DNA from 2 places in the Pseudomonas sp. NFACC46-3 genome. Region 2 is predicted to be linked to the other one. Evidence: predicted binding sites of a transcription regulator. Region 2 holds the regulator's gene; the other holds the start of a gene.

Region 1 (7,541 bases), on a different contig from region 2:
CGGCCCACAGGCTTTTGAGTTCCGGGTTGCCGAGAATGGTCGCCACCACGGCCGCTCCATGATCCGGCGGTGTCGACCACAGGTTGCGGGCGATGTTTGCCAGTTGGCTGCGGATGTCCACCAGCTTCTCGGCATCCCGGGCACAGACGATCAACGCACCGGTACGATCGCGGTACAGGCCGAAGTTCTTCGAGCAGGAACTGGTGACCAGCACTTCCGGCAGGGCTTGGGCAAACAGCCGGACCGCCCAGGCGTCCTGTTCCAATCCATCGCCGAAGCCCTGGTAGGCGAAATCGATCAGCGGCAGCAGGTCGCGGTCGCGCACCACCTCCAACACCTGACGCCATTGCTCATGGGACAGGTCGAACCCGGTGGGGTTGTGGCAGCAGGCGTGCAGCAGCACGACATCGCCTTTGGGGGCCTGGTTCAAGGTCGCCAGCATCGCCTCGAAATCCAGGCGGTTATCGGCGCCCACGTAAGGGTAGTGACCGACCTTGACCCCGGCCGCGGCGAAGATGGTCTCGTGGATCGGCCAGGTCGGGTTGCTCAGCCACACGCCACGGCCCGGCAGGCATTGAGCGATGAAGTCGGCACTCAGGCGCAGCGCACCGGTACCGCCCGGTGTCTGGGTGGCGCCGGCACGTTTTGCGCTGATCAGCGGAGAGTCGGCACCCAGTACGAGCTCGTTGATCAATTGGCCGAATGCAGCGTCGCCATGGCCGCCGATGTAGGTCTTGGTGGTCTGGCGATCCACTAGCCGTTGTTCAGCCTGTTTCACTGACTGAAGAATCGGCGTCAGGCCCTGGGCATCCTTGTAGACGCCCACGCCCAGGTCGAACTTGCTCGGGTTGGCGTCCGCCCCGTAGGCCTCCATCAGGCCCAGGATCGGGTCGCCGGGGACTCGGCCGATGGCGTCGAAATGCATTACTTGCGGCCCTCGGCGGTCTTGGCCACGTCATCGGTGCGGGCGGCCATGATGAAGTCGTTGCGGTGCAGGCCCTTGATGGAGTGGCTCCACCAGGTCACGGTGACTTTGCCCCATTCGGTGAGCAGGCCTGGGTGGTGGCCTTCGGCCTCGGAGATCTCGCCGACGGCATTGGTGAACGCCAGGGCGTGCTTGAAGTTCTTGAACAGGAAAACTTTTTCCAGTTGCATCACGCCGTCGCGCACTTCGATGTTCCAGTCGGGGATCTGCTTGATCAGCACCGGCAGTTCTTCGTCGCTGACTTGCGGGGCATCGGCGCGGCAGGCTTCACAATGGGCTTGGTTCAGAGTGTTCATGGTGTGTTCCTGGATCGAATATTTGGAAAACGTCGATGCATCCACGCTAAAGCAAAGCAGCGTTGTGCAACAGACTCAATTGGGATTAAAAGAGGCGGTTCACGCCGCTTTTGGTGGGAATTTCGGGGCATGCAAGCCCAGCTCCCGACCGCGCTTGACCATGCCCATGATGTCTTCGTGAGCCAGGTCGAACAGACGCTTGAGTTCGGGCAGCACGAAATACACCGGTTGCAGGATGTCGATGCGATACGGCGTGCGCATGGCTTCCAGCGGATCGAAGGCCTGGTGTTCCGGTTCGTCCGACAGGCAGTACACGGTTTCCTTGGGCGAAGACAGGATGCCGCCGCCGTAGATGCGCCGGCCCTGCGGGGTCTGCACCAGGCCGAACTCGATGGTCATCCAGTACAGGCGCGCCAGGTAGACGCGTTCTTCCTTGGAGGCCTGTAGGCCGAGTTTGCCGTAGGTGTGGGTAAATTCCGCGAACCAAGGGTTGGTCAGCAATGGGCAGTGGCCGAAGATCTCGTGAAAAATGTCCGGCTCTTGCAGGTAATCCAGCTCTTCTCGGGTACGAATGAAGGTCGCCACAGGAAACTGTTTGCTGGCGAGCAATTCGAAAAAGGTCTGGAAGGGGATCAACGCTGGCACCCGGGCGACTTGCCAGCCCGTGGTCTCGCCCAGCACCTTGTTGATTTCGTCCAGTTGCGGGATACGGTCGTGGGGCAGGCCCAGCTTGTCGATGCCATCCAGGTACTCCTGGCACGCACGGCCTTCGATGACTTTCAACTGGCGGGTGATCAGCGTGTTCCACACCGCGTGTTCTTCGGCGGTGTAGTGGATAAAACCTTGCGCATCGGGCTCGCGGGCCACGTACTGCGTCTGCTTCATGCTGCTCTCCTGCTGATTTCCCTCGTGGGGAAGGCTGTTTGTTTTTATGTCCAGCGATGCATTAGAGATAACCCGAAGCAGGAGCGCGTGCAGCCGAAGAAAACAGGTGGGTAGGGACAAGTGCGTGTCATTTTGTAAAGTTTTCGTTACGTATGAGGTCGAGCCGCGGCCATGTCGAGATTTTTGGCTGGGAAATGGTCTACAGCTGTCACATAATCTTGACAACTATTTGTGTGCCTAGACAAAAAACCAACATAAAACCCGTGGCGAGGGAGCTTGCTCCCGCTGGACTGCGCGGCAGTCCCAAAAACAGGGCCGCTTCGCAGCCCAGCGGGAGCAAGCTCCCTCGCCACAGGGTGTGTGTCGGGCTTGAATGGGGCACCACTCTCTCATCCACATCCGGGCCTTTTCATGCGCATCAAAGTCCATTGCCAGAATCGCATCGGCATCCTGCGGGACATTCTCAACCTATTGGTGGAATACGGTATCAACGTCGCCCGAGGCGAGGTCGGTGGCGAGCATGGCAACGCGATCTACCTGCACTGCCCAAACCTGATCAACATCCAGTTCCAGGCGCTGCGTCCGAAATTCGAAGGCATCGCCGGGGTGTTTGGCGTCAAGCGCGTAGGACTGATGCCCAGTGAGCGTCGGCACATGGAACTCAACGCCTTGCTCGGCGCTTTGGAATTCCCGGTGCTGTCTATCGACATGGGTGGCTCCATCGTTGCGGCCAACCGGGCGGCGGCGCAGTTGCTCGGGGTGCGAGTGGACGAGGTGCCGGGCATTCCCCTGTCCCGCTATGCCGAGGATTTCGACTTGCCGGAACTGGTGCGGGCTAACCAGTCGCGCATCAACGGCCTGCGGGTCAAGGTCAAGGGCGATGTGTTCCTGGCCGACATCGCGCCACTGCAATCGGAGCACGACGACAGCGAAGCCATGGCCGGTGCGGTGCTGACGCTGCATCGGGCCGACCGCGTGGGCGAGCGGATCTATAACGTGCGCAAGCAGGAACTGCGCGGCTTCGACAGTATTTTCCAGAGTTCGAAAGTGATGGCGGCGGTGGTCCGCGAGGCCCGGCGCATGGCCCCGCTGGACGCGCCGCTATTGATAGAAGGCGAAACCGGCACTGGCAAGGAGCTGCTGGCCCGCGCCTGTCACCTGGCGAGCCCGCGCGGGCAATCGCCATTGATGGCGCTCAACTGTGCCGGGCTGCCGGAGTCCATGGCCGAGACCGAACTATTCGGCTACGGGCCGGGGGCCTTCGAAGGCGCCCGGGCCGAAGGCAAGCTCGGCCTGCTGGAGCTGACCGCCGGGGGGACGCTGTTCCTCGACGGGGTCGGGGAAATGAGCCCGCGCCTGCAAGTGAAACTGCTGCGCTTTCTGCAGGACGGTTGCTTCCGGCGTGTCGGCAGCGATGAAGAGGTGTACCTGGACGTCAGGGTGATCTGCGCCACCCAGGTCGATTTGTCCGAACTCTGCGCCCGGGGCGAATTCCGTCAGGATCTGTACCACCGCTTGAACGTGCTGTCCTTGCACATCCCACCGCTGCGCGAATGCCTCGATGGCCTGGCGCCGCTGGTGGAGCATTTTCTTGACCAGGCCAGCCGCCAGATCGGTTGTCCGCTGCCCAAGCTGGCCCCGGCGGCGATGGAGCGTCTGAGTCACTACCACTGGCCGGGCAACGTCCGGCAGTTGGAAAACGTGCTGTTCCAGGCCGTTTCCCTGTGCGATGGCGGCACGGTGAAGGCCGAGCATATCCGCTTGCCGGACTACGGCGTGCGCCAACCCCTTGGCGATTTTTCCCTGGAGGGGGGGCTGGACGAGATCGTTGGGCGTTTCGAGAAAGCGGTGCTGGAGCGCTTGTACTCCGAACACCCGAGCAGCCGGCAACTGGGCAAGCGGCTGGGGGTTTCCCATACGACCATTGCCAATAAATTGCGCGAATATGAAGTCGGCAAAGAACCCAGTGCGTAATCAATTGTGGCGAGGGGATTTATCCCCGCCGGGCTGCGTAGCAGCCCCAAAGCAGTCAACCTGACACACTTTAGTTGTCTGTTTTTAGGGGCGCTTCGCACCCCAGCGGGGATAAATCCCCTCGCCACAAGAATGTGGAGCAGTTGCCGCAGGGGTATACCTTTGCCTTGCAGCGGCATGACACCGCCGGTTTTTCGTCTTCGATCCATTCCAAAATTCCCTTCCAGAACCCACAAGTCCTTTGTTTACCGGGGCTCGTGGCGCCAGAAAAAAGTTGGTCTGCAAATTGCTTAAGGCTGTGCAACACAGCAGTGGGCGGCAAACGTCCGGCATGCAGAGGAACGACAGTGGACAAGTACCTTTATGTGGCAATGACCGGCGCCAGCCAGAACGCACTGGCGCAGCGGGCCCATGCCAACAACCTGGCGAACATCTCCACCAATGGTTTTCAGAAAGACCTGGAGCAGGCGCGCTCGATGCCGGTGTTTGGCGACAGCTTTCCGGCGCGGGCCTTTGCCATGTCCGAACGGCCTGCCACTGACTTCACCCCGGGCGCACTGGTGGAAACCGGTCGTGACCTCGACGTCGCGGTGAGCGGGCCGGGTTGGATGGCCGTGCAGAACCCCGACGGCGGTGAAAGCTACGTGCGCACCGGCAGCCTCAATGTCGACGCCCTGGGCGTGCTGCGGGCTGGCAACGGCATGCCGGTGATGGGCAACGGCGGGCCGATCGCCGTGCCGCCAGAGCAGAAAATCGAAATTGGCCAGGACGGCACCATCAGCATTCGCGCCATGGGCGAAGGCCCGCGGGTGATGGCTGAAGTGGACCGCATCAAGCTGGTCAACCCGGACCTCAAGAACATGACCAAGGGCCTGGACGGTTCGATCCGGACCAAGGACGGCCAGCCGGCGCCCATCGATGCCAACGTGCAGTTGGTGTCGGGTTTCCAGGAGGCGAGCAACGTCAACGCCGTGGATGAAATGACTTCGGTGCTGGCCTTGGCCAAGCAGTTCGAGCTCCACGTCAAGATGATGAACACCGCCAAAGAAGGCGATGAAGCCATGGCTCGGGTCTTGCAGATCTAATCATTAATTACAGCGCTGCGCCGAAAAACAGGCGTACGAGGAGAATCGAATGCTTCCGGCTCTATGGGTTGCCAAAACAGGTCTGTCCGCCCAGGACACCAACCTTTCCACTATTTCCAACAACCTGGCGAACGTCTCGACCACGGGTTTCAAACGTGACCGCGCCGAGTTCCAGGACCTGCTGTATCAGGTAAAACGCCAGCCTGGCGCCCAATCGACCCAGGACAGCGAATTGCCGTCGGGCCTGCAAGTGGGTACCGGTGTGCGCATTGTCGGCACCCAGAAAAACTTCAACGCCGGCAGCCTGCAGACCACCGAGCAGCCGCTGGACATGGCCATTGACGGTCGCGGTTTCTTCCAGATCCTGCAACCGGACGGCACCACGTCCTACACCCGTGACGGTACGTTCCACCTCGACTCCAATGGCCAGATCGTCAACGCCAGCGGTTTCGCCCTGGAGCCGGCGATCGTCATTCCGAACGATGCCCAGACCTTTACCGTGGGCCGTGACGGCACCGTGTCCATCACCGTGGCAGGCAACCCGGCCGCCCAGGTGATTGGCAACCTGCAGACCGCCGACTTCATCAACCCGGCCGGCCTGCAAGCGGTGGGCAACAACCTGTTCCTGGAAACCGCTGCCAGTGGCGCGCCGCAAGTCGGCACCCCGGGCCTGAACGGTTTCGGCACCACGCTGCAGAACACCCTGGAAACCTCCAACGTGAGCACCGTCGAGGAGATGGTCAACATGATCACCACCCAGCGTGCCTACGAGATGAACTCCAAGGTGATCTCCACCGCCGACCAGATGCTCTCGTTCGTTACGCAGAATCTGTAATCGTCACAACGTCCGTCACCACGTAGACAGGGCGACCCCAGGGTCGCCTGCAACACCAAGAGGTAGGGTCATGAAACGCTTCGTATCTGTTCTGGCACTGAGTGGCATCACCGCACTCGCGGGCTGTGTCGCGCCGACACCCAGGCCCAATGACCCGTATTACGCTCCGGTGTTGCCACGCACGCCGTTGCCGGCTGCCGCCAACAATGGCTCGATCTACCAGGCCGGCTTCGAGCAGAACCTGTACAGCGACCGCAAGGCCTTCCGGGTCGGTGACATCATCACCATCACCCTGAACGAGCGGACCCAGGCCAGCAAGAACGCCAACTCGCAGATCGACAAGACCAGCGAAACCAGCGTCGGCCTGACCTCGCTGTTCGGCTCCAGCCTGACCACCAACAACCCGATCGGCAGCAATGACCTGAGCCTCAACGCCGGTTACAGTGCCGACCGGGCCACCAAGGGCGACAGTCAGTCGGGCCAGAGCAACAGCCTGACCGGTTCGATCACCGTGACCGTCGCCGATGTGCTGCCCAACGGCATCATTGCCGTGCGGGGCGAGAAGTGGCTGACCCTCAACACCGGTGACGAGCTGGTGCGCATCGCCGGCATGGTTCGCGCCGATGATATCTCTACCGATAATACTGTTCCGTCAACTCGTGTGGCCGATGCGCGCATCACCTATTCGGGCACCGGTGCCTTTGCCGATGCGAGTCAGCCAGGCTGGTTCGACCGTTTCTTCCTCAGCCCGAAGTTCCCTTTCTAGGTGGCCCAGTTGAATCTTAAGCAGCTGTTGATCGGTGCCTTGGTGATGTCTGCAGCCTTTACCGCTCAGGCCGAGCGTTTGAAGGACATCGCCAGCATTTCCGGCGTGCGCTCCAACCAGTTGATCGGCTACGGCCTGGTCGTGGGCCTGAACGGCACCGGCGACCAGACCACCCAGACCCCGTTCACCCTGCAGACCTTCAACAACATGCTGTCGCAGTTCGGCATCAAGGTGCCGGCCGGCTCTGGCAACGTGCAGTTGAAGAACGTCGCAGCGGTGTCGGTCAGTGCCGATCTGCCGGCATTCGCCAAGCCCGGTCAGCAGGTGGATATCACCGTCTCGTCCATCGGTAACTCCAAGAGCCTGCGTGGCGGTACGTTGCTGCTGACGCCACTCAAGGGTATCGACGGCAACGTCTACGCCATCGCCCAGGGCAACCTCGTGGTGGGCGGTTTCGATGCCGAGGGTCGCGACGGTTCGAAGATCACCGTCAACGTTCCGTCGGCCGGTCGCATTCCCGGCGGTGCTTCGGTGGAACGTGCGGTGCCGAGCGGTTTCAACCAGGGCAACAGCCTGACGCTGAACCTCAACCGTTCCGACTTCACCACCGCCAAGCGCATCGTCGACAAGATCAACGACATGCTTGGCCCAGGCGTGGCCCAGGCCATCGACGGCGGTTCGATCCGCGTCACCGCGCCGCTGGATCCGAGCCAGC
Region 2 (7,541 bases):
GTACGCGACCAACACGCATACCCTGCAGTACCTGCCCGACGGCAAAGTGCAGTACGAGATGACGTCCGACAAGGTCGACCACGTAAAGGCCACTGACATTACGCTGGTCACCAAGCCCGACCTGAACATGTTCCGCGGCACCGAGTTTCCGTGGCATGTGCAGAGCGAGCATGCCGAAGTCAATTCCGGCGGCACCGAAGTGGAACTGATCGACTCGGTGCGCATCGCCCGAACCGACGAGAAAAACCGTACGACCATCATCACCAGCACGCGCATGACCGTGTTCCCACAGCAAGAATATGCGCAGACCGAGCAACCCGTTAGAATCGACGGCGCCGGGGGTGTATCGACCGGCACGGGAATGAAAGCGTATTTGAAGGAAAGCAGGATACACCTGCTATCGAACGTAAGAGGACAGTATGAAGCTCGCTAAAACCCTCCCTATTTTGCTCAGTCTGGGCGCAGCAGCACTGGGAAGCGCGAGCGCCTGGGCTCTTCCCGACGACCGCAACCAGCCTATCCGCATCCAGGCCGACGACGCCCAGCTCGACGACAAGAATGGCGTCGCCACCTATAAAGGCGACGTGATCATCACCCAGGGCTCGATGAAGGTCACCGGCAATACCGTGACCATCACCCGCACCCAGTCCGGCGACATCGACGTGGTGACCTCGGTGGGCAACCTGGCCTATTTCGAGCAGTTGCAAACCGCAGGCGATACCAAGCCTGTGCAGGGTTACGGGGTAACCATCCAGTACCACGCCTCCCAGGATCGCGTCGTCCTGATCGACCGCGCCAAGGTCGTTGACAAGGACAACAACGTGACCCAAGGCGAGAAAATCGTCTACGACACCAACAAGAAACTCGCCAGCGCCGGTCGCGCCACCGGCAGCAAGGTGACCGAGTCGCGTCCGCGGATCGACATGGTGATCCAACCGAAAAAGAAAACCGACGAGCAGAAGGCCCAGTAATGGCAACTCTGAAAGCTCAGCACCTGGCCAAGAGCTACAAGAGCCGTCAAGTCGTGCGTGATGTCAGCCTGTCCATCGACAGCGGCCAGATCGTCGGCCTGCTCGGCCCCAACGGCGCGGGCAAGACCACCTGCTTCTACATGATCGTCGGCCTGGTCCAGGCCGATCAGGGTCGCGTACTGATCGACGACGTGGATGTCAGCCACCAGCCGATGCACGGCCGGGCGAAGGCAGGTATCGGCTATTTGCCGCAAGAAGCATCGATCTTCCGCAAACTGTCGGTTGCCGACAACATCATGGCGATCCTCGAGACCCGCAAGGAACTCGACAAGGCCGGCCGTCGCCAGGAGCTGGAAAGCCTGCTGCAGGAATTCCACATCAGCCATATTCGCGACAACCTGGGCATGAGCCTGTCCGGCGGTGAGCGGCGTCGCGCGGAAATTGCCCGCGCCCTGGCCACCGCACCGAAGTTCATCCTGCTCGACGAACCGTTCGCTGGCGTGGACCCGATCTCGGTAGGTGATATCAAGCAGATCATCCATCACCTCAAGGCCAAGGGGATCGGCGTGCTGATCACTGACCACAACGTGCGCGAGACGCTGGATATCTGTGAAACCGCCTACATTGTCAACGATGGCCAACTGATCGCCGAAGGCGACTCCGCAGCCATCCTGGCCAATGAGCTGGTCAAGGAAGTGTATCTGGGCCATGAGTTCCGCCTGTAATCACAAGTGTCTGGCGAATTGTCCGAGCGTCGTTTAATTTTATTGTGGCGACGCTCTAGGCAAACACTTCAGTTTCAGGCATATAATTTGCTTAAGTTTGGCGCTTCGGCGCCCTGTAGTGGATGGCGCATGTGCGCCGGCTAATAAGGTGTTAAGCCCCTGCCATGAAACCATCGCTAGTCTTGAGAATGGGCCAGCAGCTGACGATGACACCGCAGCTGCAACAGGCCATCCGCCTGCTCCAATTGTCGACCCTGGACCTGCAGCAGGAAATCCAGGAGGCCCTGGAGTCCAATCCGATGCTCGAACGCCAGGAAGAAGGCGACGACTTCGACAACACCGATCCGCTGGCCGACAACGTCGAGCAGAAGACCAACACCGAAATCCCGGAACCGACCTACCAGGAAACCGCCCCGACGGTGGACAACCTCGAGGACGGCGAATGGAACGAACGCATCCCCAACGAACTGCCCGTGGACACGGCCTGGGAAGACGTCTACCAGACCAGCGCCAGCAGCCTGCCAAGCAGCGATGACGACGAGTGGGACTTCACCACCCGCACCTCTGCGGGCGAAAGCCTGCAAAGCCACCTGCTGTGGCAGTTGAACCTGGCGCCGATGTCCGACACCGATCGCCTGATCGCCGTGACCCTGATCGACTGCATCAACAACCAAGGCTACCTGGACGAGACCCTCGAAGAAATCCTGGAAGCCTTCGACCCCGAGCTCGACATCGAGCTGGACGAGATCGAAGCCGTCCTTCATCGCATCCAGCAGTTCGAACCGGCCGGCATCGGCGCCCGCAACCTGGGCGAGTGCCTGTTGCTGCAACTGCGCCAGTTGTCCGCCAAGACGCCGTGGCTGGCCGAAGCCAAGCGGCTGGTCACCGATTACATCGACCTGTTGGGCGGCCGCGACTACAGCCAACTGATGCGTCGCATGAAGCTCAAGGAAGATGAGCTGCGCCAGGTCATCGAACTGGTGCAGAGCCTCAACCCGCGCCCCGGCTCGCAGATCGAATCCACCGAACCCGAATATGTAGTCCCCGACGTGATCGTGCGCAAGCACAATGATCGCTGGCTGGTGGAGCTCAACCAGGAGTCGGTGCCCAAGCTGCGGGTCAACGCCCAGTACGCCGGCTTTGTGAAGCGTGCCGACACCAGTGCCGACAACACCTTCATGCGCAACCAGTTGCAGGAAGCGCGCTGGTTCATCAAGAGCCTGCAAAGCCGCAACGAAACCCTGATGAAAGTTGCCACCCAGATCGTCGAGCATCAGCGCGGCTTCCTGGAGTACGGCGATGAAGCGATGAAACCGTTGGTCCTGCATGACATTGCCGAGGCAGTGGGCATGCACGAGTCGACGATTTCCCGGGTAACCACCCAGAAATTCATGCATACCCCTCGGGGTATCTATGAATTGAAATACTTTTTCTCCAGCCACGTCAGCACCTCCGAAGGCGGCGAATGCTCATCCACGGCCATCCGCGCGATCATCAAAAAACTGGTGGCCGCGGAAAATCAGAAAAAGCCGTTGAGTGACAGCAAGATCGCTGGTTTACTGGAGGCACAAGGCATTCAGGTGGCCCGCCGCACCGTCGCCAAATACCGCGAATCCCTCGGGATCGCGCCTTCGAGCGAACGCAAGCGGTTGATGTAACAGGCCACGCCACAGCGTTCCAGTGGCAGGCATTTCTGCCTGCCGCTTTATGCACTGGCAACGAAGGAGAAGCTGTATGCAAGTCAACATCAGTGGACACCAACTGGAAGTGACCGAACCCCTGCGCACCTACATCGGCGAAAAACTCGACCGATTGGAGAGGCATTTCGACAAGATCACCAACGTGCAAGTCACGATGAACGTCGAGAAGCTGCTGCAGAAAATCGAAGCCACGCTGCATATCCCCGGCGGAGAAGTGGTTGCCAACGCAGAGCACACAGACATGTATGCCGCGATTGACCTGCTGACCGACAAGCTGGATCGCCAACTCAAAAAGCATAAGGAAAAGACCCAGAGCCTCCTCCAGGGCGCAACCGGTCGTTAACCCCCCCAATCCATGATCCGACTAGAAACCATCCTGACCCCCGGCCGTTCCCAGGTGAACGCGCCGGGCGGCAGTAAAAAGAAAGCCCTCGAACACATTGCCAACCTGATCCACCGCGAGGTTCCGGATCTGGAAATGCAGGACGTCTTCGAGGCCCTCGTTGCCCGTGAAAAACTCGGTTCCACCGGTTTTGGCAACGGCATCGCCATTCCCCATTGCCGCCTCAAGGGTTGTAGCGCGCCGATCAGCGCGCTGTTGCACCTTGAAACTGCTATAGATTTCGACGCCATCGACGGCGCCCCGGTCGACCTGCTGTTTGTATTGCTGGTACCGGAAGCGGCGACCGATGCGCACCTCGAGCTGCTGCGCCAGATTGCCAGCATGCTGGACCGCAAGGAAGTGCGCGAAAAACTGCGCAGCGCACCGAGCAACGAAGCCTTGTATCAGGTTGTCGTGGACGAACAGAACGGTCATTAAACATGCGCATGATCATTGTCAGTGGCCGCTCCGGCTCCGGTAAAAGCACGGCCCTCAACGTGCTTGAGGACAGCGGCTACTATTGCATCGACAACCTGCCCGCCGGCCTGCTGCCGGAACTGGCCGAGCGCGCCCTGATCCACACCGAGTTGGCACAGCCGCTGGTGGCGGTGTCGATCGATGCACGTAACCTGCCAAGCCACCTGTCGCGCTTTCCTGAACTGCTCGAGGAAGTGCGCAGCCGGCATATCCAATGCGACGTGCTGTACCTGGATGCCGATGAAGAGACACTGCTCAAGCGTTTTTCCGAAACCCGCCGACGCCACCCACTGAGCAATGCCAACCGTTCGCTGGCCGAAGCCATCGAGGATGAAAGCCAGCTACTGGGGCCGATCGCCGACCTGGCAGACCTGAAGGTCAACACCACGCACCTGAACCTGTATCAGTTGCGCGACACCATCAAGCTGCGCCTGCTCAACCAACCCGAGCCGGGCACGGCGTTCCTGGTGGAGTCGTTTGGTTTCAAGCGTGGCATGCCCGTAGACGCCGACCTGGTGTTCGATGTGCGCTGCCTGCCCAATCCTTATTGGAAACCGGAATTGCGCGCTCAGTCCGGGCTCGACCAACCGGTGATCGACTACCTGGCCGCCCAGCCGGATGTCGAAGAAATGTACCAGGACATCTCCAGCTACCTGCTCAAATGGCTGCCCCGCTTTGCCGCGAGCAATCGCGCCTATGTCACGATCGCCATCGGTTGTACTGGCGGTCATCACCGCTCCGTCTACCTGACCGAACGCCTGGGTCAACTCCTGCAACAATCCCTGAAGAACGTCCAGGTTCGCCACCGCGACCTCAGCTAAAGGATTCACATCGCGATGCCTGCTCAGGAAATTGAAATCATCAACAAGCTGGGTTTGCATGCCCGAGCGTCGGCCAAGTTCGTCGGAGTCGCGGGCCAGTTCAAGGACACCACCATCAGGGTGGGTCGCACACCCGAGACCGCGGTCGACGGTAAAAGCATCATGGCGATGATGATGCTCGCCGCCGGCAAGGGCACCAAGATCCACCTGCACACTGAAGGCGATCGAGCGCAGGAAGCGATGGATGCCCTGGTGGACCTGATCAACAGGTACTTCGACGAAGGCGAATAACCCCCCTGTGGTGAGGGGATTTATCCCCGCTGGGGTGCGAAGCGCCCCCCCCAAAAAAAGCTCTATGCAATCAACCAGGGCCACCGCGAGAGTAGGTTTTGGGGCTGCTTCGCAGCCCAGCGGGGATAAATCCCCTCGCCACAGATTGATCCTGCCCCACAGATTGTCCCCCCTGCCACACAGATTGATCCCTGCCCCACAGATTGTCCCCCTGCCACACAGATTGATCTCTGTCCCACAGACTTTCCCTGTCACGCCAACGCCGTATCCATCACCATCATCAGGCAAAACCCCACCAGCAACCCGAGGCTCGCCAGCTTGTCATGGCCATTGCGGCGCGATTCGGGAATGACCTCGTGAGTCACCACCAGCAGCATCGCCCCGGCCGCCAGCGCCAGCCCCAGGGGCAGCAGCATCTCGGCCAGGCTCACCAACCAGGCGCACAACAGCGCAAACACTGGCTCGACCAGCCCTGACGCAGCGCCAATCACGAACGCCTTGAGCCGCGACATCCCGGCCGCAGCCAGCACCAGCGCGATCACCAGCCCTTCAGGGACATCCTGCAAGGCGATCCCCATCGCCAGGCTGTCGGCATCGGGCATGCCGCCACCCGCCGATACGCCAACGGCCATCCCCTCAGGAATGTTGTGGGCCACGATGGCAAACACGAACAGCCAGATCCGCGGGGCAATGATCGGACGTCCGGGCGCCTCTACCAGCCTTGCAGGGCTGGCTGACACTTTACGGTCGACCAGGTACAGCCCGAATGCCCCCAGCAGGATACCGAAGCTGATCAGGCCACTGGCCGCCCAAGGCGTGAGCCCCAGCTGTTCGGCTGCGGCAATGCCCGGCACGATCAGCGAAAACGCCGTCGCGGCCAGCATCACGCCAGCCCCGAAACCGAGTAACGAATCACTCACGGCCTGGGGCATGCGGCGGATCACCAGCACCGGCACAGCGCCCAACGCCGTGCCCAAGGCGCAAAGCCCACCGCCCTGCAGGGCACGCAACAGTTTCGGCTCCAGGTCCAGCCACGCCAGGCCCTGGGCTACCAGCAATGTCATCCCGGCCAACAATAACAGCGATCCCAAGGCGTAGCGGAACATCCGTCCGCTCCCTATCGCCAGCGTTTCAGTATCCATAGTCAGCCTTGGATTGTTTATGAGGCACTCAGGCCAGCGCAGCCTGGTAACGGCGTGCGACTTCCGGCCAGTTGATCACGCTGTAGAACGCGTTGATGTATTCTGGCCGACGGTTCTGGTACAGCAGGTAATACGCGTGCTCCCAGACGTCCAGGCCCAGGATCGGCGTATGGCCGTTCATCAACGGGCTGTCCTGGTTGCCGCTGCTTTCCACCACCAATGTCTTTTGCGGGGTCACGCTCAACCAGGCCCAACCGCTGCCGAAACGGGTCAGCGCCGCCTTGGTGAATGCTTCCTTGAACCGTTCGAGCCCACCCAGTTGCGCTTCGATCGCGGCGGCCAGGGCCCCCTCTGGGTGTCCACCGCCCTGGGGCGCCATGACCTCCCAGAACAACGAATGGTTGGCATGGCCGCCGCCCTGGTTGATCACCGCGGCCCTGAGGCTTTGCGGCAATTGCTCGATGCTGGACAGCAGTTTTTCGACCGGCCATTCGGCGTATTCGGTACCGTCCACCGCCGCGTTGAGGTTGTTGATGTAGGTCTGGTGATGCTTGGTGTAGTGGATTTCCATGGTTTGCGCATCGATGTGCGGTTCCAGGGCATCGTAGGCGTAGGGCAATGCAGGCAAGGTAAAAGCCATTTTCAATGAACTCCGTAATGAACAGGGGCATCGCGCTGCTGGGGCGAAGCGGCATTGCAACCCAGCAGGCGCTGGGTACGAGGGTATTCACCGTGTTCGCTGATGAACGTCAGCAGTTCGACATAGGTCTTGTGGCTCTGACGCAACGCAGCAGCACGCAGGGCCGGCGCCATGCGCTCGTCCTGCAGGGTCTGCAACAACCGCTGGTGGATGGCGCAGAGGTACTCGGCGCTCTCCTCTGGCTGGTTCAGGCGCAAGTGCAGGTCCGCCAGGTTGTGATGGGAGACGACGCACGCGGCCACCGCTTCGTCGGCATCCGACCAACGCTCGAACAGCACCTGGGCCAGCGCCAGGGCTTGCAGGTAGGCTTCGCGGGCATCTACCAGCTCGCC

The links. Region 2 encodes sigma-54, which starts transcription at its own class of promoters, with help from an activator protein. Its sites were predicted from a motif close to ANTGGCATNNANNTTGCTNT; they were not measured.
Region 1: BM300_RS06900 (flagellar basal body rod protein FlgF) is a predicted target of sigma-54. The motif match lies at 4,414-4,433, and genes of this name have one in related genera.

The regions. Positions count from the first base shown of each region.
Region 1 is NZ_FOTH01000004.1:10,226-17,766, reverse strand. Features, by position in the region: gene BM300_RS06920 (amino acid aminotransferase) at 1-925, opposite strand, end outside; gene BM300_RS06915 (4a-hydroxytetrahydrobiopterin dehydratase) at 925-1,281, opposite strand; gene phhA (phenylalanine 4-monooxygenase) at 1,381-2,166, opposite strand; gene BM300_RS06905 (sigma-54-dependent transcriptional regulator) at 2,578-4,140, shown strand; gene BM300_RS06900 (flagellar basal body rod protein FlgF) at 4,488-5,225, shown strand; gene flgG (flagellar basal-body rod protein FlgG) at 5,275-6,060, shown strand; gene flgH (flagellar basal body L-ring protein FlgH) at 6,131-6,826, shown strand; gene BM300_RS06885 (flagellar basal body P-ring protein FlgI) at 6,872-7,541, shown strand, end outside.
Region 2 is NZ_FOTH01000031.1:34,015-41,555, forward strand. Features, by position in the region: gene lptC (LPS export ABC transporter periplasmic protein LptC) at 1-433, shown strand, start outside; gene lptA (lipopolysaccharide transport periplasmic protein LptA) at 420-971, shown strand; gene lptB (LPS export ABC transporter ATP-binding protein) at 971-1,696, shown strand; gene BM300_RS24290 (RNA polymerase factor sigma-54) at 1,861-3,354, shown strand; gene hpf (ribosome hibernation-promoting factor, HPF/YfiA family) at 3,431-3,739, shown strand; gene ptsN (PTS IIA-like nitrogen regulatory protein PtsN) at 3,752-4,216, shown strand; gene rapZ (RNase adapter RapZ) at 4,219-5,076, shown strand; gene BM300_RS24310 (HPr family phosphocarrier protein) at 5,092-5,367, shown strand; gene BM300_RS24315 (ZIP family metal transporter) at 5,619-6,509, opposite strand; gene BM300_RS24320 (superoxide dismutase) at 6,538-7,149, opposite strand; gene BM300_RS24325 (hypothetical protein) at 7,152-7,541, opposite strand, start outside.